3 regions of the Rhizobium sp. N324 genome follow, and region 2 is predicted to be linked to each of the others. Evidence: riboswitches for the same ligand, from Rfam matches in the RefSeq annotation. Region 2 holds a riboswitch; each other region holds the start of a gene.

Region 1 (7,735 bases), 1.2 Mb from region 2:
GGGCGCTGCGCTTCGTTTCTTCGACCAGCTTTCCGGCACTTTCGGCCCGCTGCGACGATGTTCTGACCGTGGTGGTCACCTCATCGAGTGCGGCTGCGGTCTGTTCCAAGGCTGCTGCCTGTTGCTCGGTGCGTTTGGCAAGCTGATCGGCGGAGGAGGCAAGCTCGCTCGAGCCGCCTTCAACCGCGACGGAGGCGATCTTGATCTCGGTCAGCGCTGCCGCGACCGCTTCGACCATACGGTTGAAATCCTGCCGCAATTTATCGAATTCAGGGCCGAGATCGGCCAGGTGTGTCGAGAAGTCGCCGGCGGCGAGCTTTTCCAATTCATTGGCGAGCGCGGTCATGACCAGCCGCTGCGCGTTGCTGGCCTCTTCCGTCAAGGATGCGTTGCGCGCCCTTTCGGCGTCGAACGAGGCGCTCTGCTCGGCCGCAGCCTGTTCTCTTTCGACTTTCGCAATCGCCTCGTTACGGAAAACTTCCAGGGCACGCGCCAGGAAGCCGATCTCGTCGCCATTTTCCCTGTAAGTGACGGGAGAGGCCAGATCGCCTTTCTGCAAGGCGCTGATCCGCTCGCTGAGAATCCGGAGAGGGCGGCCGACGAGGCTGCGCATGGCGAGAAGGAAAGCGACAACGGCGAGGGCGGTGATCGCGAACTGCGTCAGCAGCGAAATCAGCACCTTCTGCTCGACCTCAGCAGCAATTTTTTCAACCGACCAGTTGGTGACGACATAGCCGGTCGCCTTGCCCGATTTGTCCAGCGGAAGCGGTGCGATGATGGTCACGACACCGGCCGATACTCCGCTGTCGTCGATCGTCGTTTTCTCAGGTTTGGCGCTGAGGCGCTTGGCCAGATCGGCGGCTGCCGGCAGACCGTCAATGCCGTCGCGCGTCCATGTATCGACGGCCGCAGGTTCGGCGTTGAAGGCGGCAAACTGAACGAGGTCGAGCGAGGGATCGTCGCGGTACAGCGAATAGGCCTCGCGAACGGCGTTCGCCTTGCCCCATTTCACGCCGCCGGCGGCCAGAGAGGCAAATTGCTCCGCATCCTTGGACCAGTTCGCCTTGGCGCCATCGATCAACGCCTTGGTTTCATACATCCAGGTGTAGGTGGCAAAGGCGGAGATGCCGCAAAGGTTGACGGCCACGATAATCGCCGCCAGCTTGGCTGTCAGAGGCATCGTTTTCAAAAATTGGAACATGCCGCGGGGGCCTCGAAACGCGGGCTCAGTCGGATATGTTCCCGACCAGCCTATCAATACAGGCATCCACGCCGGCGGTCGCAGCATGAGCACTCATGCCCATGTCCCCCTGTGCGACCCAAAACGCGCAAACGCAGTCTGTCTTCGATGTGTGAAGAAATCATAAAGTGGAATGGGATACCGAAACGGCGGCCGGCGGGATCAAGGGCTGTTTTCCGCCATGGCCTCACCCGGCTCGGCCTGGCGGTGCTTGCGGCGCCGTGTCGTCAGTTCGGCACCGGCGTCGCGCGGCAGGCGCAGGAAGGTGATGCAGGCCAGCGCCGAAATCGCCGAGACACTGAAAAAGGCGGTGTGGAAATCCGAGACCAGCAGCCTGCCGCCATGGAAGCCGCTCGAAATTTCGAGGATGCCGCCGGCGATCGCCACTCCCATCGCCATGGAGATGCGCTGGGCCACGGCGTTGATCGCGGTCGCCTGGCTGCTGTCGGCATCGTCGACATCGCCGAAGGCCATGGCGTTGACGCCCGAAAAGGCCATGGAGCGGAAGAGGCCGCCGATCAGCAGGCAGGCCATGATCAGCGGCAGCGGCGTCTCCGTGGTGAAGAAGCCATTGATGCCGAGGAAGATTGCCGCAAGCAAGGTGGTAATCGATGTGACGGTGCGGAAGCCGAAGGCATTGAAGGTGCGCGAAGCGGCAAATTTAGAGCCCATCGAGCCGAGCGCGCTGACGAAGGTGACCGAGCCCGATTGCAGCGGCGTCAGGCCGAAGCCGAGCTGCAACATGAGCGGCATCAGAAAGGGCAGGGCGCCGAGCCCCATGCGAAAATTCGAGGCGCCGAGGATCGCCGCCCGGAACATCGGGTAGCGGAACATTTTCGGATCGAGCAGCGGATAGGGCACGCGGCGGGCATGCAGGAGATAGAGGAGGCCGGCAAGGATGCCGACGGCCACCGTGACATAGCCGTAGATCACCGGCACGGCCGGCAGGCTGATCACCGAGAGGCCGAAGACGAATCCGGAAAAGCCGATGCCGCAAAGGAAGAAGCCCGGAAAATCCATCGGCCGCGGGCTGCGCGGCTCGACCGCCGGCAGGAAACGCGTGACGAGGATGATGCCGAGCACGCCGATCGGGACATTGATCCAGAAGATCCAGTGCCAGGTGAGATAGGTGGTGAGGAAACCGCCGATCGGCGGACCCATGATCGGCCCGATCAGCGCCGGAATGGTTAGCCAGGCCATGGCATCGACGAGTTCGTGGCGCGGCGTTGCCCGGACCAGCAGCAGGCGGCTGACCGGCGTCATCATCGAGCCGCCGGCGCCCTGGATCAGCCGCGCGACGACGAAGGCCGCGATTGAATTGGAAAAGGCGCAGGCGACCGAGCCGATCATGAAGACGAAGATCGCCATGCGGAAGATGTTACGCGCGCCGAAACGATCCGACATCCAGCCGCTGATCGGGATGAAGATCGCCAGCGCCACGAGATAGCTGGTGACGGCAAGCTTCAACGCGATCGGCGAGGTGCCGATATCGGCCGCTATCGCCGGCAGGCTGGTGGCGATGACGGTCGAATCCATCTGTTCCATGAACAGGGCGACCGCAAGGATCATGGGTGTGAGGCGGGGCACGGGCAACCGGGATGCAAGGAGACAAATCACGGCGCCATGGGCGTCGGTCGGGATCAATTCATTTCTAGGGCAGCGACACCCGCCTGTCCATGAAGTCGATGTCGCAGGCAGTTTGAATGCGATGTGAGAGCCGGCTTGCGGTGGCGCTGTTTTGCTGAAATAGATGCGGCGTCAGGTGCCTGCCATCCAGGCGGGAGAATCGGGAATCCGGTGCAAGACCGGAACGTGCCCAACGCTGTAAGGCCGACGCCTGCCGCTTCATATGCCACTGGCTTTTGCCGGGAAGGCTGCGGCAGACGGATGACGCCAAGTCAGAAGACCGGCCTGGCAAGATAGACCCAACCCGCGCGGACGGCGGGCGGTTGCGTTGTTGGGGATTTGACGATGCGACCCTTTGATGAGGATGCCCTGTCAGTGGCGTCCGGTTTTTCCTTGGCCGAACGCGAGGCCGTCTATCACGCGATCATGACGCGGCGCGACGTTCGCAGCCAGTTCCTGCCCGATCCCTTGCCGGACGATGTCGTGGCGCGGCTCTTGACAGCCGCCCACCACGCACCCTCCGTCGGCTTCATGCAGCCGTGGAATTTCATTCTGGTGAAAAGTCCAACGGTGCGCGCGCAGGTCCGCGATGCCTTTTCGAAGGCCAACGAGGAAGCGGCAGCGATGTTCGAGGGCGAGCGGCGCCAAGCCTACCGCTCGCTCAAGCTCGAAGGCATCGTCGAGGCGCCGCTCGGCATATGCGTGACCTGCGATCCCACCCGCAGCGGCAGCGTGGTGCTGGGGCGCACGCATAATCCGCGGATGGACAGCTATTCAACAGTCTGCGCCATCCAGAATCTCTGGCTTGCGGCTCGCGCCGAAGGGATCGGCATCGGCTGGGTCAGCATTTTTCGCGAAGGCGATCTGAAGACCATTCTCGGCATACCCGAGCATATCGAAGTGATCGCCTGGCTCTGCGCCGGGTTCGTCGACCGGCTTTACGACGAGCCGGAACTCTCGGTTAAAGGCTGGCGGCAGCGGCTGCCGCTCGAGGAACTCGTCTTCCACGACGGCTGGGGACGCAACGAGCCTTAGCCATCACTGCTGCTGCGGCTACTGCTGCGGTTGGGGGCCAGGTGCTGCGGGATTGGCAAGATCAATCGAGCCCTGGTCGCCGGCGAGGAACTGCGGGCCGACCTGACGGACCTTGTTCTGCGTGGGATCGTAAGGGCGCTCAGGCACCGATGACTGCGGCGCGGCCGTTGTCGCGGTCTCCTTGATCGGCGGATTGGTGCGGATGGTGGTGATCGAGCCCTGCTGCGGCGGTTGGCTGACCGCCTGCTTGCCGCGCATCTCGTCGAAATAGGCGGTGAGATTGCACGCGCAGGTGTTCTTTTCACCGGGCGCGCGGTTCTTGTAGGCGAAGGCGTTCTTCATGGCGCTGTAGGGCGTGCCGGTTGCGACCGAGATCATGTTCGAGGCCTCCGTGCTCGTCACCTCGCGATAGAAGAGTTCGGTCTCGATGCCGGGGCACATCTTGGCGCAGGTCTGGGCGTCGCGGCCGAAATCAACCGAGGTGGTGTTCGAGCTGATCGGGAAGAAGCCGCCGTCGCAGCTGCGCACGCACATGGTGCTGACCGGCGACAGCATATCGGCCCGCGGCAGGCCGTAATGCGGGTCGGCCTCCTCGCCGCCGCCGAGCGGAATGAAGGTATCGGAACGCATCGCCTGCTCCTCGACGCTCGGGGCAGGCTCGCCGGCACCGCGCGCGGAAGGCGCATAGAAGTTCTCGCTGTTGCAGCCGTTGCTGTCGAGCGCGGCCATCAGTTCGCGGCGGTCGTCATCGGCGCTGTTCCGGTCGGCCAGCTCGTCGCGGCGGTCCTGGAGATAAGCGATATTGTCGATCATCCGGCCTTCGGCCTGCGACAGCTCGGTGCAATAATCGGCATTCTCGCCGCCGATCACCACCATGCTGCCCGAGGTGCAGCCGTAACTGCGCAGGTCGTTGCGCACCTTGCGCAGCTCGAGGTTCTGCTCGGCCATGGCACTGGCATATTGGCGTGCTTCCGGGCCGTTGCTATTGCCGATCGATCGCGGCAGGTCGGCGAGACGGCCGCGCAGGTCCTCACAGATGGCATTGGTCTGCGCGACGGCGGGCGCTGCGAAGGCGAGAAGAAGGGCGAGAGACAGGTTTCGGCGTTTCACGGCGTCGTCCCGGAATGAGCAAACGGTCGGTGGGTCGAATGCGACTTCAATCGGCCGCGCGTTTTCCCTTAACGGATTTCTCTTAATAAGCTCAGAGAAAATATTAGCGTATTTTCCTGATCTTATCCAGCAATCGCCAGAGACGCGGTGAAAATGACAGGCATCCCCGACGAGATCCGATCCTTTGCGCCGATATCAGGCGTGACGGAAGCCCAACACGGCCTTCACCTCTTCGCGGACGGTTGTTATGAGCCCGGTTCCGGGCATGGAGGCTGGTCGTTTGTCGCTTATCGCGATGCGGCGGAAATCGCCTCCGACTTCGGTGGCGTCGACGATTCCAGCAATAATTCCATGGAATTGACCGCCGTTCTCAGGGCCGCCATGTGGATCAACAGCCAAACAGCCGGCGAACCCGCGATCATCTGGTCCGATTCCGTCTATGCCGTCAAAGGCTGCAACAGCCGGCGGCATATCTGGAAGAACAACGGCTGGAAGAAAAGTAGCCCGAATGGACAGGGGCGAAGGCGAACGATCGACAATGCGGACCTTTGGAAAGCGGTCGATCTTCAGCTATGCCAAAACGCCCTGGTGACCATTGCCTGGTGCAAGGGGCATTCAGGGATTGCCGGCAACGAGCGCGCGGACGCGCTCGCGGATAGAGGACGCCTGTCGATCGCCGGTGGCTGACGTTGGCCGCAGCCGGCTTACGCCGGCTGCGATGCCTCGACGACGGCCAGTGCGGCCATATTGACGACGCCGCGGGAGGTGACCGAGGGGGCGAGGATATGGGCGGGCAGGGCGGTGCCGAGCAGGATCGGGCCGACATGCAGACCATCGGTCATCGACTTGACGACGCCGAGCGTGATGTTGGCGGCGTCGAGGTTCGGGAAGACCAGCAGGTTCGCCTCGTCATGCAGCGTCGTATCCGGCATGACACGCTTGCGCAGCGCCTCGGTGATGGCGCTTTCGCCGTGCATTTCGCCGTCGACCTCGAGATCGGGGGCAGTCTCGCGCACGAGCTGCAGGGCATTGCGCATCTTCGTAGCGCTTTCGGATTCGCGCGAGCCGAAGTTGGAGTGCGAGACGAGGGCGGCGCGCGGGGTGATGCCGAAACGGCGGATTTCCTCGGCCGCCAGCACCGTTGCCTCAGCAACCTCCTCGGCGCTCGGGTTGAAGGTGACGTAGGTGTCGGTGAAGAAGGTGGCACCGCGCTGCGAGATCATCAGGCTGAGGGCGGAGAAATCACGGACATTCTTGCGTTTGCCGATGATCTGGCGGACGTCGCGCAGATGCTTTTCATAGCGGCCTTCGAGTCCGCAGATCAACGCATCGGCTTCGCCGCGCCTCAGCGCGAGCGCGCCGATGACGGTGGTGTTGGTGCGCACGATGGTACGGGCGGCTTCGGGAATGACGCCGCGGCGGCCGACGAGGGAGAAATAGAGATCGACATATTCGCGGAAGCGCGGATCGTCCTCGGGGTTGATGACCTCGAAATCCTGCAGCGGCCGGATACGCAGGCCGTAGCGCTTCAGGCGCGTCTCGATGACCTGCGGGCGGCCGATGAGGATCGGGTCGGCAAGGCCTTCCTCCAGCAGAACCTGGGCGGCGCGCAGCACACGCTCGTCTTCACCTTCGGAGAAGATGACGCGCTTGCGCTCGGCGGCCTTGGCCGCGGTGAAGATCGGCTTCATGACGAAGCCGGAGCGGAAGACGAAGCGGTTCAACTGGTCGAGATAGGCGTCGAAATCCTGGATCGGGCGGCGCGCCACGCCGCTCTGTTCGGCAGCCTTGGCAACGGCAGGCGCGATGCGCAGGATCAGGCGCGGATCGAAGGGCGAGGGGATCAGGTAATCCGGGCCGAAGACCGGCGTTTCGCCGGAATAGGCGCGGGCGGCGACGTCCGACGGTTCCTCGCGGGCGAGGGCTGCGATGGCGCGCACGGCCGCCATCTTCATTTCCTCGTTGATCGTCTCGGCACCGCAATCGAGTGCGCCGCGGAAGATATAGGGGAAGCAGAGGACGTTGTTGACCTGGTTGGCGAAATCCGAGCGACCGGTGCAGATCATCGCGTCGGGACGGGCGGCACGGGCGAGATCGGGCATGATTTCTGGCGTCGGATTGGCGAGCGCCATGATCAGCGGCTTGTCGGCCATCTGCGCCAGCAATTCCGGCTTCAGCACGCCGGCGGCCGACAGGCCGAGGAAGACGTCGGCGCCGCCGATATTTTCGGCGAGCGTGCGCGTGTCGCTCTTCTGGGCGTAGACGGATTTCCATTCGTCCATCAGCTCGGTGCGGCCCTCGTAGACGAGGCCTTCGAGATCGTGAACCCAGATGTTTTCGCGTTTTGCCCCGAGGATCACCAAGAGGTTGAGGCAGGCAAGCGCGGCCGCACCGGCGCCTGAGGCGACGATCTTGACGTTCTCGATCGCCTTGCCGGCAAGTTCCAGCCCGTTCAGGATCGCGGCGGCGACGATGATCGCCGTGCCGTGCTGGTCGTCGTGGAAAACCGGGATCTTCATCTTCTCGCGCAGGCGCCGCTCGACCTCGAAACATTCCGGCGCCTTGATGTCTTCGAGATTGATGCCGCCGAAGGTCGGCTCCAGCGAGCTGACCGTCGAGACCATCTGCTCGACGCTTGCCGCGTCGATCTCGATATCGAAGACATCGATGCCGGCGAACTTCTTGAAGAGCACGGCCTTGCCCTCCATCACCGGCTTCGAGGCC
Region 2 (7,735 bases):
CGAGTTATGACGGCTATACCACCAACCTGCCGCTGGCGGATTTCGCCGCCGAGGATGCGATCCTTGTGACATCATGGGAAGGCCTGCCGCTGACGCCGGACCACGGCGGCCCGATGCGCCTCGTCGTGCCGCATCTTTATTTCTGGAAAAGCGCCAAATGGCTGCGCCGCATCGAACTGATGCCGGAGGACGAAGCCGGCTTCTGGGAAAAGAACGGCTATCATATGTATGGCGATCCGTGGCGCGAGCAGCGCTATTCCGATGATTGAGCCTTCGGCCGCAGAAAGCGGCCAAGCGCAAACACCGCCAGGGCGAACAGAGCGGCGAGCCCCGTCAGCGAGGCCATGCTGGCTAGGTGAAACGGCACTTTGCTCCAGCGTGGTTTGACGAGATCGGCGGTGTTGAACGCCTCGCCGCTGAACCGGCAGGTGATGAGCGCCAGGCTGCGCCGCACCATGTCGGCATCGACCGCGGAAACTATTTCACCAGCCGCAACGGCCTCCCGCGGCATCTCACGCATCGAAAGCAATACCGCCTTGGTCGCCGCCAGATAGGCATGGGCGCATTCGTTGAACGGGCTCTCCTCGTCACCAACGCTGCCCGGCACCCGCCCCCAAAGACAATAGGAATACTGGATTTGGACATAGTTGAGAATCCGCCGGAATGGCTCGTTCGTATCGACGGCTTGGGACGCCAGACCGATAATTCGGCCGCGATAGTCCGAAATCACCGCCATCTCGCCATGCGAAATTTCCGGGATATCGAGACCCGCCTGGCTGCCGCCGGTGCTGCGGCTATGAGCAAGGGCGTTTTCAGCAGGCATGCAAAAGAAGGCGGTGGCAAAGGCCGCCGACAGGATTGATATGGCTCTGCTGCTTTTCATGGTCGCCCGAAATCCTAAGGGCGCCGGCAAAACGGCGCCCCTCGATGCGTTCAGTGGAAGGCCCTCGCCGGCCGGCTCCGCTGCCCGTCCTTCACGGCAAGCCGCTTTTCCGCCAGCGCCCCGAAGGCAAGGCCAAGTGTTGCCCAGAGGATCGCATGCATGGCGAGCGTTGTCGTCCGAAAACGCCAGAGCACCATGGCCGAGAAGTTCTCCGGCACCTCGTTGATCGGCGGCAGCAGATAGAGCACGAGGCCCATGAAGACGAGATAGGCGATGCCGGCGATGATCGCGCCGTTCCAGAGGCCGAAACGCTGGGAGAGGCGGCGCGACAGAGCCACCGCGGCGATCAGGGCGGCGAGCGAAACGACGATCATCAGGAAGAACAGCTCAGTCCTGACGCCGATCGTTTCGGCATTGCCGACCGCCGGCGGGTTGGCCGGATATTTGAAAGCGGGAACGAGCACGATCGCCACGAAGGCGGCAAGGGCGATGACCGCCGAGGTGCCGCGCGCCGAAAGATTGCTGACGCGGCCGTGCACGAAAGCGACGACGAGCGCGAAAAGACCGCCGACGGCAACGGTGTAGGGCATGACGCCGGTGAAAAGACCGAGACCGGCCTGCGTGGCGCGGCTGACGATTTCAGGTTCGGTGGCTTGGCCGGCCGCCTGGGCGCTCGCCTCTTCAAAAGCGATCGCCGCATCGATCAGCGGCTCGCCGAAGACATGGGCGAACGCGAAGACAAGGAAGCCAGCAATCAGGCCCGCGAACATGCCGCGAAGCAGAAGGTTTCCAACCATGTGAGCAACTCCCCTAGAGCAATTCCAGGAAAAATGCGAAGCGGTTTTCCGTTCGGAATTGCATTAAAACAAAGCTTAGAGCGGTTCTGCTGAACCGCTCTAGTGGCAGGGGAAGCCGAGGAGGTGGCGGGCGTCATGCACGAATTCGTGCACATACATGCCGTTGAACAGCGCCGTCGCGCCTTCCTCGGTGCCGACAAAATAAATAGCGAGAAGCATCAGCAGGCCGCCGAAGATCGCCCAGGGCAGGATTTCTCCTACGGGGATCGGCGCCGGTGCCGCGACGGGCGCAAAAGTGGTGTCAGACATGTATTCCTCCGGGAATGACGCGTTCAGTCGAAAGAGTGCTTGTGCGGTAGGGTCTGACTTCCAGCGCGAAGAAGCTTCGACACGCTGGTCACAGCGGCGCGACCGTGCCGGATTTACACCGGCTTCCAAACCCGCAACAGCACGGTTATATCTGCACGCCGAAGAACCTGTCAACGAAACTTCACGAGCCGGCCAAGGGCTGTCCTACTGTATTCCCGGGAGATCAGAAGACCGTGAACACACGCCTTACCTGGATCTGCCATGGTGCAACGGCGGCGAGCCGCAAGGCTCTGTTTCCGATCGACGAACCGCTGGAAGCCAAGGCAACGGAGGAAGCCGGCAGGATGGCCGGCCTGCCCCGCGCCGATCGTATTGCCGTAAGCCCGGCTTTGCGTGCCCGCCAGACTGCCGACGCGCTCCGCCTTCAAGCCCGGATAGACCCGGTACTTGGCGATTGCGATCATGGCCGCTGGGCCGGCAAGTCGATCGCGACGGTAGAGGCCGAGGAGCCGGAGAACCTCATGGCCTGGATGACAAGTCCGGAAGCGGCCCCGCACGGAGGCGAGAGCCTTGTTGATCTTCGAACACGCGTCGCCAGCTGGATGGACAATGAATTCGCCCGCGGCGGCCATGTGATCGCCATCAGCCACGCCGCCATCATTCGGGCGGCGGTCACGCATGCGCTTCAGGCCCCGCCCTCCTCCTTTTGGCTCGTCGACATCGAGCCGCTCGCCGTCATTCGCATGACCAGCAACGGACGGCGCTGGTCTCTGCGCTTCCAGCATTAGCGATCTCTGATGCTTATCCAGCCTTACACAAGCAAATCGCGTCATCTCTATTGAACCCGGTTTCGCCGGGACTACTTCCTTGTCCCAAGGAGATGGAAGACATGACATATGATTGGAGTGGGGAGCGCACGCGTCGCCTGCGTTTGATGCGTGTCGCCACAATCACGGTTCTGGTCGGTCTCATAGTCAGCGTTCCGCTGTTGATGGTCACCGCCTGAAACACGAGAAAGGGCGAGCGATGCACCAGCACGCTCGCCTTCGTTCTTCCCGCCCCGCGCGCCGAGAAGCGCATTCGTCTCTCGACGGTGCAGCAACAGGCTGCCGTCTCCAATAATTCGCCTTCTGGTTTCAACGAACATTTCAGACTTTCATGATAGTTCGGCACAGGGTGGAGATGGAGAAGGCCATATGCCGGTGTTTTTCCAGAGCAGGGCCGGAAGGCAGTGCGTGTCGATCGTCGGGCTTGGGATAACTCTCTGGCTCCTCGGCGTGCTTTTGCAGCTCGACGACAGCCTTGTCTCCTTCATGACCGGTTTCGGCGAATATGGCGCCGACAAACTCGTTCTGGCGCTCGGCATCGCCGGCGCCATGAGCTTCATCTATTCGGTGCTGCGCATCGCCGACCTGCGCAAGGAAACGGAACTGCGCGCCGCGGCCCAGGCGAAGGCCGATTGGACCGCAACCCACGACCATCTGACCAAGCTGCCGAACCGCTACGCCTTCGAGCGCAAGATCCTCTCACGGCCGGTGAAGGACGACGAGGACCAGATCGAGGAGTGGGACCGCAACGTCACGCTCTTCTCCGTCGATCTCGACGGCTTCAAGAAAGTCAACGATCTCGTCGGCCACAAGGGCGGCGACATTCTGCTGATCGAGGTTGCCAGACGAATCTGCGCGCTCGGCAACGCCGATTGCGTCTACCGCTTCGGCGGCGACGAATTCATCATCGTTGCCTTTGCCCTGACCGCACAGCGCGAGGAGCGTTTTGCCAGACTGCTGATCCAGGCTGTCACCCGGCCGATCCATATCGACGGCTTTGCCGTCGAAGTCGGCGCCAGCGTCGGCTACGACCGCTGGACCGAGGGAGCCGAGCCGCTGGAAGATGCCGCCCATCGTGCCGACCTCGCCATGTACGAGGCAAAATCACGCGGCCCCAACCATTATTTCGCTTTCGAACCGGCCATGCAGGACAAGGTCACGGAACGCGCTGCGCTGGAAACCAGGCTGCGCGCCGCAATCGCCAACAAGGCGATCAAACCCTTCTATCAGCCGCTGATCGACCTGAAGACCGGTCAACTCTGCGGCTTCGAGGCCTTGGCGCGCTGGATCAGTGACGATGGCGTCAACATTCCGCCACCTGTTTTCATCGATATCGCCGAGGAAAACGGGATGATCACGGCCTTGTTCGGGGATCTGCTCGCCCAGGCCTGCAGCGACGCACTCACCTGGCCGGAACATGTGATGCTATCCTTCAACGTCTCGCCGGTGCAGATGGAAGACAGGCTACTGACGTCACGTATTCTCAAGGTCCTTGCGGCAAGCCGGCTGCCGCCGCAGCGCCTGGAGGTGGAGATCACCGAGAATGCGCTGATCCAGGATCCCGCCGTCGCCGCCGTCATCCTCGACGAGCTGCACGCGGCCGGCATCCAGATCGCGCTCGACGATTTCGGCACGGGCTATTCGAGTCTGGCCCAGCTCGCCCGTTATCGTTTCGACAAGATCAAGATCGACAAAAGCTTCATCGCCACCTATCGCGGCGACGAACGCCAGGAAAAGATCGTCCGCGCCATGCTCGGACTCGGCCGGAGCCTCAACATCAAGACGACCGCCGAAGGCGTCGAGGAGCACGGCCAGCTCGCCTTCCTGCTGCAGCTCGGCTGCGACATCGGCCAGGGCTATCTTTTCGGCAAGGCTATGCCCGCCGCCGAGGCGAGCATCTTCATCCGCGATCGTAATGCCAGCCTGGCCTCAACGGCCTGACGCTACAGCTGAAAAAACCGGCATTGATGAGGACGAGTAGGAATGTAATCGAGGCCGCAATTGCGGCTTCCAGCCCCGGCAGATCGATGATGACGTGGGCTGCGCATCGACAAAGCATGTGAAGGGCGGATAAACGCCTTTCCGTCCGCAGCCTCCGCACTAAGTTCGGCCAAAATACCGACTGTGCGGAGTCTCTGAAGACATGTCATCGACCGACCTGCTCCTGACCTTCAACGCCGGCTCCTCGACCGTCAAGATCGGTATCTTCGCGATGGATGGCGAGAAGGCGCGGCGCATCGGCAAAGGCGTGATCGATTTCCGCGCCGAACCGCTCTCGCTCGGCCTTGTCAAAGGATCGCTGACATTCGACGTGCCGTTGAGAGCCGAGGTAACGGAAGACCTGCACGACGTCATCGATGAGACCTTCGCGCTTCTTGCCGATCATTTCGACGTTGCCGCCACCCGCGCCGCCGGCCACCGCGTCGTCCATGGCGGCGACCGTTTCACCAGGGCGATCGCCCTCGACGACGCCGCAATCGATGCTGTCGATGCACTGACACCGCTGGCACCCCTGCATCAGCCGCAGGCGCTGCGCCTCATCCGCGCGCTCCGGCATCTGAAGCCGCAACTTGCCCAGACGGCCTCCTTCGACACCGCCTTCCACGCCACGCAGGATGATCTCGTTCGCCGCTTCGCCATTCCCCGCGCGCTGCACGACGAGGGCGTCAAGCGTTTCGGTTTCCATGGCCTGTCCTATAAATTCATCGCCGCCGAGCTGATCCGCAGGGCGCCGGACGCGGTCAAGGCGGTGGTCGCCCATCTCGGCAGCGGCGCCAGCCTCTGTGCGCTGGATCAGGGCGTCAGCCGCGATTGCAGCATGGGCTTTTCCACGCTCGACGGCATCCCGATGGCGACGCGCCCGGGTGCACTCGATCCCGGCGTCATTCTGCATCTGGCAGGGGAAAGAAAACAATCCTTCGAAGAGATAGAAGACCTGCTCTATCACCGCTCCGGCCTGCTCGGCATCTCCGGCATCAGCGCCGACACCCGCGACCTTTTGAACGACAGCCGGCCGGAGGCGCGCCAGGCTATCGACCTCTTCACGCTGCGCATCGCCGGCGAAATCGGCCGCATGGCGGCAACGCTCGGCGGCCTTGACGCCGTCGTCTTCACCGCCGGCATCGGCGAACATCAGCCGGAGATCCGCGCCGGCGTGGCCAAGCGGCTCTCCTGGCTCGGCCTTTCGATCGACGAACAGGCCAATAGCGCCAATGCGCTCACAATCAGCACTGGAGAAAGCCGCATCGCGGCCCATGTCATCGCCACCGACGAGGAGCAGGTCATCGCCGATGAGGCGCTGTCCATACTCGGCACCGGCTGATCCAGATCAACGGCAGGCCTCGCGCCGGCCGATAGAATTGACGTTGAACAGGTTTTCGAACGGGAGAAACCCATGGAAAAGCATGTCTCGACCGCCGCTCTGACCGACGCCGAACTCACCCTGATCGACCGCTACTGGCGGGCCGCCAACTATCTCTCGGTCGGCCAGATCTACCTGCTCGCCAATCCGCTGCTGCGCCAGCCGCTGAAACCCGAACACATCAAGCCCCGCCTGCTCGGCCATTGGGGCACGACACCCGGCCTCAACTTCATCTATGCGCATCTGAACCGGCTCATCCGCGCCCGCGATCTCGACGTCATCTATATATGCGGCCCCGGTCACGGTGGGCCGGGCATGGTTGCCAATACCTATCTCGAAGGCAGCTACAGCGAGATCTATCCCGATATTTCCGAGGATGCCGAAGGCATGCGCAAGCTCTTCCGGCAATTCTCCTTCCCCGGTGGCATCCCGAGCCATGCGGCGCCGGAAACGCCGGGATCGATCCATGAGGGCGGCGAACTCGGTTACGCCCTCGTCCATGCCTATGGCGCCGCCTTCGACAATCCCGATCTGATCGTCGCCTGCGTCGTCGGTGACGGCGAGGCCGAAACCGGGCCGCTTGCCGCGAGCTGGCATTCCAACAAATTCCTCAATCCCGCCCGCGACGGCGCCGTGCTGCCGATCCTGCACCTGAACGGCTACAAGATCGCCAACCCGACCATTCTCGGCCGTGCCGCTGACGATGATCTCCGCCGTCTTTTCGAAGGCTACGGCTACGAACCCTTCTTCGTCGAAGGCCATGAGCCGGGCGACATGCATCAGCAGATGGCTGCGACGCTGGACCAGATCTTCGACCGCATCCGCGACATTCAGCGCCAGGCCCGTGGCGGCAAGGCTCTGGACGGCTGCCCACGCTGGCCGATGATCGTGTTGCGCAGTCCCAAGGGCTGGACGGGCCCGAAGGAGGTTGACGGCAAGAAGGTGGAAGGCTTCTGGCGCGCCCATCAGGTGCCGGTTTCCAACTGCCGCGAGAGTGAGAGCCATCGCAAAATTCTCGAAGACTGGATGCGCGGTTATCACCCAGAAGACCTGTTCGACGTCGACGGCCGGCTGAAACCCGAGCTGCGGGCACTCGCCCCTGCCGGCAAACGCCGCATGGGCGCCAATCCGCACGCCAATGGCGGCTTGCTGCGCAAGGAATTGGTCGTTCCCGATATCCGGGACTATGCCGTCGATATCGGCAAGCGCGGCAGCGCCATGGTGCAATCGACGGAGATCCTCGGCCACTATCTGCGCGACACTATGAAGCGCAATGCCGAGGCAGCCAATTTCCGGATCTTCGGCCCCGACGAAACGGAATCGAACCGCCTCGGCAGCGTCTTCGAGGTCACCGGCCGTGTCTGGATGGAGGATATCGAACCGTACGAGGTCCACCTCTCACGGGACGGGCGCGTCATGGAGGTTCTGAGCGAACACCTCTGCCAGGGCTGGCTGGAAGGCTATCTTTTGACCGGCCGCCACGGCCTCTTCTCCTGCTACGAGGCCTTCATCCACATCATCGATTCCATGTTCAACCAGCACGCCAAATGGCTGAAAG
Region 3 (7,735 bases), 400 kb from region 2:
CCGACGCCATAACGCAGCGGCTCTCGCCCCGCCCGTATATGCTGCTCGTTCAGCTCGGCCATCGACGCCTGCCCTTCGCGGATCGCCTGCAGCAGGTCGGCGCAGGCTGTTTCCTTGCTCAGTGGGAAGATTGCCAGCAATCCATCACCCATGAACTTCAGGATTTCGCCGCCATAGCGTTCGATCGGGTCCGACATCGCGTCGAAATAATCGTTGAGCAGATGGATGACATCGTCGCGCGGCCAGAGATCGGAGATCGCCGTAAAATCGCGCAGGTCGCAGATCATGATTGCCGCGCCGACGGTGGCGCCGCTGCCGCGTGTCGTCACACCCGACAGGATCTGCTCGCTCGCATGCGGCCCGACATAGGTCTGCAGCAACGTGCGCGCCATGATGTTTTTCAGCCGGATTTCGCTGACAAGCGTTAGCGCCGGCAGGAGATCGCGCAGGAAATCGATGTGCTCGCGCTCGAAGCCGCCCGGCCGGCCGGTGGAAAATGTAGCGACATGGCGTTTGCCTAAGGTGTGTTCGAGTGGCCAGGCGATATATTCGGTCAAGCCGTCGTCGCGCAGGTCCTGATAGAATGAATCCATCTCGCCGTCGGCTGCGCCTTCCAGCTGCCTGCGCACCTCCTCCGCACCCTGATGGATCGCGTTGACCGGACTGGTCAGGAACTCCGGCGTGTTTTCGACCCCATAGGCGAATGTGTCGATCTTCGCCTCGGTGAGCCCTTCCTTCCAGAGAAGGCGCGCACCCACCCATTGCGGGTGGTTCACCCTGAAATGCAGCGTTGCCCGGGCCACCGGCACCCCAGCCGCCAGCAGCTTCTCACACATGTCCACCAGGATGTTGTCGATGAAGCGCTCGCCGCGCGTCTCGTTCACCAACCAGTCGAGAATTCGTCTCCGGCGAATCGGCCAGACGCCTTCGTCCGCCTCGGCGGCAGTTCCGACCTTGTTTAAAAAAGACGACATCTAAAACTCCCGCTACACCACTTCACTGGCGAGTGCCGAACTCAATTTCCCGCTGAATGTGGTCGATGAGAGAGCAAATGATAAGGGGAGGCATCGATTAAACCTCAGAAATCCCAATCCTCGTCCTCGGTCGCCACGGCCTTGCCGATGACATAGGACGAGCCGGAGCCGGAGAAGAAGTCATGGTTCTCGTCGGCATTCGGCGAAAGCGCCGACAGGATCGCCGGATTGACCTTGCAAGCCTCGGCCGGGAAAAGCGCCTCATAGCCGAGGTTCATCAGCGCCTTGTTGGCGTTGTAATGCAGGAATTTCTTGACGTCCTCGGTCAGCCCGACGCCGTCATAGAGCGCCTCGGTATATCTGGCCTCGTTATCATAGAGTTCGAGCAGCAGATCGAAGGCGAAATCCTTGATCTCCTGCCGTCTCTCCTCGGACAGCCGCTCCAGCCCGCGCTGGAATTTGTAGCCGATATAATAGCCGTGCACCGCCTCGTCGCGGATGATCAGCCGGATCATGTCGGCCGTGTTGGTCAGCTTGGCGCGGCTCGACCAGTACATCGGCAGATAGAAGCCGGAATAGAACAGGAAGCTTTCGAGGAAGACGCTGGCAACCTTCTTCTTCAGGGGATCGCCGGAACCGTACTGCTCCATGATCAGCGCCGATTTCCGCTGCAGGAACTCGTTTTCTTCAGACCAGCGATAGGCATCGTCGACGTCGGGCGTCGAGCACAGCGTCGAGAAGATCGAGGAATAGGAGCGCGCATGCACCGCCTCCATGAACGAGACGTTGGAAAGCACCGCCTCCTCATGCGGGGTGACCGCATCCTCCATCAGCCTGATTGCGCCGACGCCGTTCTGGATCGTGTCGAGCAGTGTCAGCCCGGTGAAGACCCGGATAGTGAACTGCTGCTCGGCCGGCGTCAGCGTCGCCCAGGACGGAATGTCGTTGGAAAGCGGCACTTTCTCCGGCAGCCAGAAATTGCCGGTCAGCCGGTTCCAGACCTCGAGATCCTTATCGTCCTCGATGCGGTTCCAGTTGATGGCACGCACGCGGGAAACAGGTTTTAATTGCATGTTCATTGAGTGGTCCCTCTTGAGGAATTTGCCTGGGTTTTGCCCCTCATCCGCCTGCCGGCACCTTCTCCCCGTAAACGGGGCGAAGGAGATATGCGGCAACCTCTCCATCCCCATCTAGGTCTCGCAGGGCACGTCCCCTCTCCCCGTGAGAACGGGGAGAGGGTTAGGGTGAGGGGCAAAATGCTCCGGAGCGAATTCGAATCAAAGCGTACAAGACACGCAGCCCTGCACCTCGGTGCCGGACAGCGCCATCTGGCGAAGGCGGATGTAGTAGATCGTCTTGATGCCCTTCTTCCAGGCGTAAATCTGCGCCTTGTTGATGTCGCGCGTCGTCGCCGTGTCGCGGAAGAACAGGGTCAGCGACAGGCCCTGGTCGACATGCTGGGTTGCCGCCGCATAGGTATCGATGATCTTCTCCGCCCCGATCTCGTAGGCGTCCTGGTAATAATCGAGGTTGTCGTTGGTCATGAACGGCGCCGGATAGTAGACGCGGCCGATCTTGCCTTCCTTGCGAATCTCGATCTTCGAGACGATCGGATGGATCGAGGAGGTCGAGTGGTTGATATAGGAGATCGAGCCCGTCGGCGGCACCGCCTGCAGGTTCTGGTTATAGAGGCCGGAGGTCATGACCGCCGCCTTCAGCGCCACCCAATCGTCCTGCGTCGGAATATGGATTGCTGATTCGTCGAACAGCGCCTGCACTGTCTCGGTCACCGGCTTCCATTCCTTTTCGGTATATTTGTCGAAATAGTCGCCGGAGGCATATTTCGAATTTTCGAAGCCCTTGAAGCTTTGGCCTCGTTCGACCGCCAGCAGGTTAGAAGCGCGGATCGCGTGATAGGTCACCGTATAGAAATAGATATTGGTGAAATCGACGCCTTCCTCTGAGCCGTAGAAGATCCGCTCGCGGGCGAGATAGCCGTGCAGGTTCATCTGGCCGAGCCCGATCGCATGGCTCTCGTCATTGCCCTTCTCGATCGACGGAACAGAAGCGATATGGCTCATGTCGGAGACCGCCGTCAGCGCCCGGATCGAGGCCTCGATCGTCCTGCCGAAATCGGCGGAATCCATGGCCGCGGCGATATTCAGCGAGCCGAGATTGCAGGAAATATCCTTGCCGAGGTGCTTGTAGGAGAGGTCGTCGTTATATTCGCTCGCCTCGCTCACCTGCAGGATCTCCGAGCAGAGATTGCTCATGGAGATGCGACCCGCAACCGGGTTTGCCCGGTTCACCGTGTCCTCGAACATGATGTAGGGATAGCCGCTCTCGAACTGGATCTCGGCGATCACCTGGAAGAATTCACGCGCCTTGATCTTCTTCTTCGAGATGCGGGCATCCGCCACCATCTCGCGATACTTTTCCGTCACCGAAATCTCGGTGAAGGGCAGGCCGTAGACGCGCTCTACGTCATAGGGCGAGAACAGGTACATGTCCTCGTTGTTCCTCGCGAGTTCGAAGGTGATGTCGGGCACGACGACACCGAGCGACAGCGTCTTGATGCGGATCTTCTCGTCGGCATTCTCGCGCTTGGTGTCGAGGAAGCGCATGATATCGGGGTGATGGGCGTTGAGATAGACGGCGCCCGCCCCCTGGCGTGCACCGAGCTGGTTGGCATAGGAGAACGAGTCTTCGAGCAGCTTCATGACGGGGATGATGCCCGACGACTGGTTCTCGATCTGCTTGATCGGCGCGCCGGCCTCACGGATATTCGTCAGCGACAGCGCCACGCCGCCGCCACGCTTCGACAATTGCAGCGCCGAATTGATCGACCGGCCGATCGATTCCATATTGTCCTCGACCCGCAGCAGGAAGCAGGAAACGAGTTCGCCACGCTGCTTCTTGCCGGCATTGAGGAAGGTCGGCGTTGCCGGCTGGAAACGGCCGGAAATGATTTCGTCGACCATGTCGCGGGCAAGCGCCTCGTCGCCACGCGCCAGGGTCAGCGCCACCATGCAGATGCGATCCTCGTAGCGCTCGAGATAGCGCTTTCCGTCGAAGGTCTTCAGCGTATAGCTGGTGTAATATTTGAAGGCGCCGAGGAAGGTCGGGAAGCGGAACTTCCTGGCATAGGCGTGGTCGAACAGGTCGCGGACGAAATTGAAGGAATACTGGTCGAGCACCTCCTGCTCGTAATAGCCCTCGGTCACGAGGTAATCGAGCTTTTCCCTCAGATTGTGAAAGAACACGGTGTTCTGGTTCACATGCTGCAGAAAATACTGCTTGGCCGCCAAGCGGTCCTTGTCGAGCTGGATCCGTCCCTCATCGTCATAGAGGTTCAGCATGGCGTTCAGCGCGTGATAATCGAGCGCTTCCGCCGCTTTCAAAGGGCGTTCGCCGGTGGGATGAGCAAAAGTGTTATGCGGTTTTGCGCCCGCATCCCGCGTCAGAGTTGTTCCCGTGTCCAAAACCGTTCCATTCCGTGTTTGACGTTGGCGACATCCTCCTCCGTGCCCATGAGCTCGAACCTGTAGAGGTAAGGCACCTGGCATTTGCGCGAGATCACGTCGCCGGCGAGCCCGTATGTCTCGCCGAAATTGCTGTTGCCCGCGGCAATCACGCCGCGGAGGAGTCCACGGTTCTCCGCATCGTTCAGGAAACGGATCACCTGTTTGGGAACGGCGCCCTTGCCGTCGCCGCCGCTATAGGTCGGCACAACAAGCACGAAGGGTTCGCGGATAGGGAATGCGTCCGCACCGCCCGCCGGAATGCGCGCCGCGCGCAATCCAAGCCTGGCGACAAAGCGATGGGTATTGCCGGATCGGCTGGAATAATAAACGATCAGCCCCATCGCCTTTTCCCTCGGGTCAGGAGAGCGCGCTGATCATGTCGGGACGGAAACCCGCCCAATGCCGCTCACCGGCGATGACGACGGGGGCCTGCATGTAGCCGAGGCTGCGGACGCGATCGAGCGCTTCGGCATCCTGCGAGATATCGACGATGTCGTAATCGACGCCCAGACGGTCGAGGGCGCGATAGGTGGCGGTGCATTGGACGCAGGCGGGTTTGCTGTAGACGGTAACGCTCATCATGTTCCTCGTGATGTCAAAGAATTCAGGACGCAATACTGGGATCGGGCGCCTTGCGACGTCCGGGGCAACGTTTTGATGGTGATCTGGCAAAGTCGGCGCTTTAAACGCCTGATACGATCCCTTTCGGGATTTGCGCGGGCGGCGGCCTTGATATTCTGGACATGACTTCAACCCCGAAGTGCTCATGCGGACGTTCGGGGCAGCGCAACAGGCGCGGATCATTCCGCTTTCATGCACGCGACCTTCCGGACACCCCGCCGGTGGACATCTAGTTCAAGGCAGGTCTCCTGGCTCGCGGGTCGAAGCACCCTGCCCCAGCCTTCCCGAGGCATCATGCCTCAGTGACCTGAAATCGGACAGTTGCTCGCCGCTCACAGTTGCGGGGGCAGCTCCGGCCTTGTTGCGCCGTTATGGCGAAACGCACCGTATTCCCGTCTTAGCCTGCGATCCTGACGAATCGAAGGAACCTTGAACACTAGATATAGTATCTGAATCCAAAATCGCGTCAACGGGTGGTTTGCACATCTCGTTACGGCAGGTTTGAAATCACTGCGTTCCTGTGAAAAACATGGATAATAAAGGCTTAAACAAAACGAACTGCGGAGAAGGCCGTGATGAGCAGGGCAGCCTGGTCGGCTCCCAGGCTGCTGACAAACCACGGCCAAACCCGTGACGTCATCCTCGGCCTTGTGCCGAGGATCTACGGACGATCAATTAAGTATTTGAAAATAAATGTTTTCCTGTCAGGAAATTGCCGTGGTTAAATGCTCGGCACAAGGCCGAGCATGACGGAGGAGACTTTGTCGGCAAACCGAAAGCCGGCCTGACTGAGGATCGGCTCCGCTGTTTTCGCTTCTCGATCAGGCCCGAACCGGCAGCAGTCTTCACGCCGCCCCCGGAAAAACATTCATCCCTTTACGCGAAGCAATCGCAGCGCGTTGATCGTCACCAGCACGGTAGCGCCGGTATCGGCGAGGATCGCCGGCCAGAGGCCGGTGATGCCGGCAATGGTCGTCACCAGGAACACCGCCTTCAGACCGAGCGCGATGGTGATATTCTCTAGGATATTTCGCATCGTCCGTTTCGACAGTTCGATCATCCGCGCCACGTCGCCGACGCGGCCGTGCAGCACGGCGGCGTCCGCGGTCTCCAGCGCCACATCGGTGCCGCCGCCCATGGCGATGCCGATATCGGCGGCGGCCAGCGCCGGCGCGTCGTTGATGCCGTCGCCGACCTTGGCGACGATGAATCCCTGACGCTTCAATTCGCCGACGACCCGCTGCTTGTCCTCGGGCATCATCTCGCCGCGCCAGTCGATGCCGAGCATGCCGGCAACGGCGGCCGCCGTTCGTTTGTTGTCGCCGGTCAGCATCATCGCCTTGACGCCGGCCGAGCGGAGCGAGGAAAGCCCGGCCTCGGCATCCTCGCGCGGTTCATCGCGCATGGCGATCAGGCCGGCTGCCGCGCCATTGACGAGCAGCACCGACACGCTCTTGCCCTCGTCGTTCAATGCGGTAATGCGTGCATCCTTGTCGCCATCGAGTGCTTCGCGCTCGCGAGCAGCGGATGGCGACAGCAGATCGAGCGTCTCACCGCCGACTTTGCCGCTGACACCCTTGCCCGGCAACGCTTCCAGTTCGAAAGCCGGCGGCACGGGAACACCGTCCGCCCTGGCGCGGTTGAGGATCGCCAGCGCCAGGGGATGGCTGGAGCCCTGCTCCAGCACCGCCGCGCGCGACAAGACCTGCGCCTCGCTCAATCCGAAGGAAACGAGATCGGTGACCTGCGGCTTGCCTTCCGTCAGCGTGCCTGTCTTGTCGAAGGCGACCATCGTCACCTTGCCGAGCGTTTCCAACACCGCGCCGCCCTTCATCAGCAGCCCCCGCCGGGCGCCTGCTGAAAGCGAGGCCGCAATCGCCGCCGGCGTCGAGATGACAAGCGCGCAAGGGCAACCGATCAGCAGAATGGCAAGGCCCTTATAGATCCATTCGCTCCACGAGCCGCCAAAAAGGAGCGGCGGAACGACCGCCACCAGGGCTGCGACCAGCACCACGCCGGGCGTGTAGTAACGCGAGAACCGATCGATGAAACGTTCCGTCGGCGCCTTCGATTCCTGCGCCTCTTCCACCAGCTTGACGACGCGGGCGATGGTATTGTCGGCAGCCGCCGCCGTGACGCGAACCCTAAGCACGACATCGCCATTGACCGTGCCGGCAAAGACGGCGGCATCGACACCCTTGCGCACCGGCGTGCTCTCGCCCGTCACCGGCGCCTCGTCGATCGCGCTCTCGCCCGAGACGATGATGCCATCCGCCGAGATGCGATCGCCCGGGCGCACCATGATGATCGCGCCGACGGCAAGGCTTTCCGCCGGCACCTCCCGCGCCAGGCCATTGTCTTCGAGCAAGGCATTCTTCGGCACCAGCGTCGTCAGCGACTGGATGCTTTCGCGCGCCTTGCCGGCCGCCACCCCCTCCAGCAGTTCGCCGACGAGGAACAGGAACACGACGGTCGCCGCCTCCTCGCCGGCATTGATGATGACGGCGCCGACGGCAGCAATCGTCATCAGCATCTCGATCGAAAAAGGCGTGCCTGATAGAGCCGCCATGACGGCGCGCCGCGCGATCGGCACCAGGCCGACCAGCATGGCGACGA

Evidence for each region. Region 2 has a riboswitch for cobalamin ahead of AMK05_RS18030 (CbtB domain-containing protein). Riboswitches for the same ligand answer to the same signal wherever they lie in the genome.
Region 1: another riboswitch for cobalamin. It lies ahead of bluB (5,6-dimethylbenzimidazole synthase); the one in region 2 lies ahead of AMK05_RS18030 (CbtB domain-containing protein).
Region 3: another riboswitch for cobalamin. It lies ahead of nrdH (glutaredoxin-like protein NrdH); the one in region 2 lies ahead of AMK05_RS18030 (CbtB domain-containing protein).

Annotation. Positions count from the first base shown of each region.
Region 1 covers NZ_CP013630.1:2,522,345-2,530,079, reverse strand. The annotation lists gene AMK05_RS12180 (methyl-accepting chemotaxis protein) at 1-1,201, opposite strand, end outside; gene AMK05_RS12175 (MFS transporter) at 1,403-2,809, opposite strand; cobalamin riboswitch at 2,984-3,169, shown strand; gene bluB (5,6-dimethylbenzimidazole synthase) at 3,212-3,901, shown strand; gene AMK05_RS12165 (DUF2865 domain-containing protein) at 3,920-5,011, opposite strand; gene AMK05_RS12160 (ribonuclease H family protein) at 5,165-5,698, shown strand; gene AMK05_RS12155 (NADP-dependent malic enzyme) at 5,716-7,735, opposite strand, start outside.
Region 2 covers NZ_CP013630.1:3,756,130-3,763,864, forward strand. The annotation lists gene AMK05_RS18015 (sulfite oxidase-like oxidoreductase) at 1-269, shown strand, start outside; gene AMK05_RS18020 (hypothetical protein) at 254-883, opposite strand; gene AMK05_RS18025 (CbtA family protein) at 934-1,680, opposite strand; gene AMK05_RS18030 (CbtB domain-containing protein) at 1,780-1,989, opposite strand; adenosylcobalamin (AdoCbl) riboswitch at 2,003-2,145, opposite strand; gene AMK05_RS18035 (histidine phosphatase family protein) at 2,223-2,777, shown strand; gene AMK05_RS18040 (putative bifunctional diguanylate cyclase/phosphodiesterase) at 3,186-4,757, shown strand; gene AMK05_RS18045 (acetate/propionate family kinase) at 4,960-6,138, shown strand; gene AMK05_RS18050 (phosphoketolase family protein) at 6,211-7,735, shown strand, end outside.
Region 3 covers NZ_CP013630.1:4,154,213-4,161,947, forward strand. The annotation lists gene AMK05_RS19990 (adenylate/guanylate cyclase domain-containing protein) at 1-974, opposite strand, end outside; gene nrdF (class 1b ribonucleoside-diphosphate reductase subunit beta) at 1,079-2,053, opposite strand; gene nrdE (class 1b ribonucleoside-diphosphate reductase subunit alpha) at 2,252-4,456, opposite strand; gene nrdI (class Ib ribonucleoside-diphosphate reductase assembly flavoprotein NrdI) at 4,435-4,839, opposite strand; gene nrdH (glutaredoxin-like protein NrdH) at 4,856-5,077, opposite strand; cobalamin riboswitch at 5,341-5,566, opposite strand; gene AMK05_RS20015 (heavy metal translocating P-type ATPase) at 5,988-7,735, opposite strand, start outside.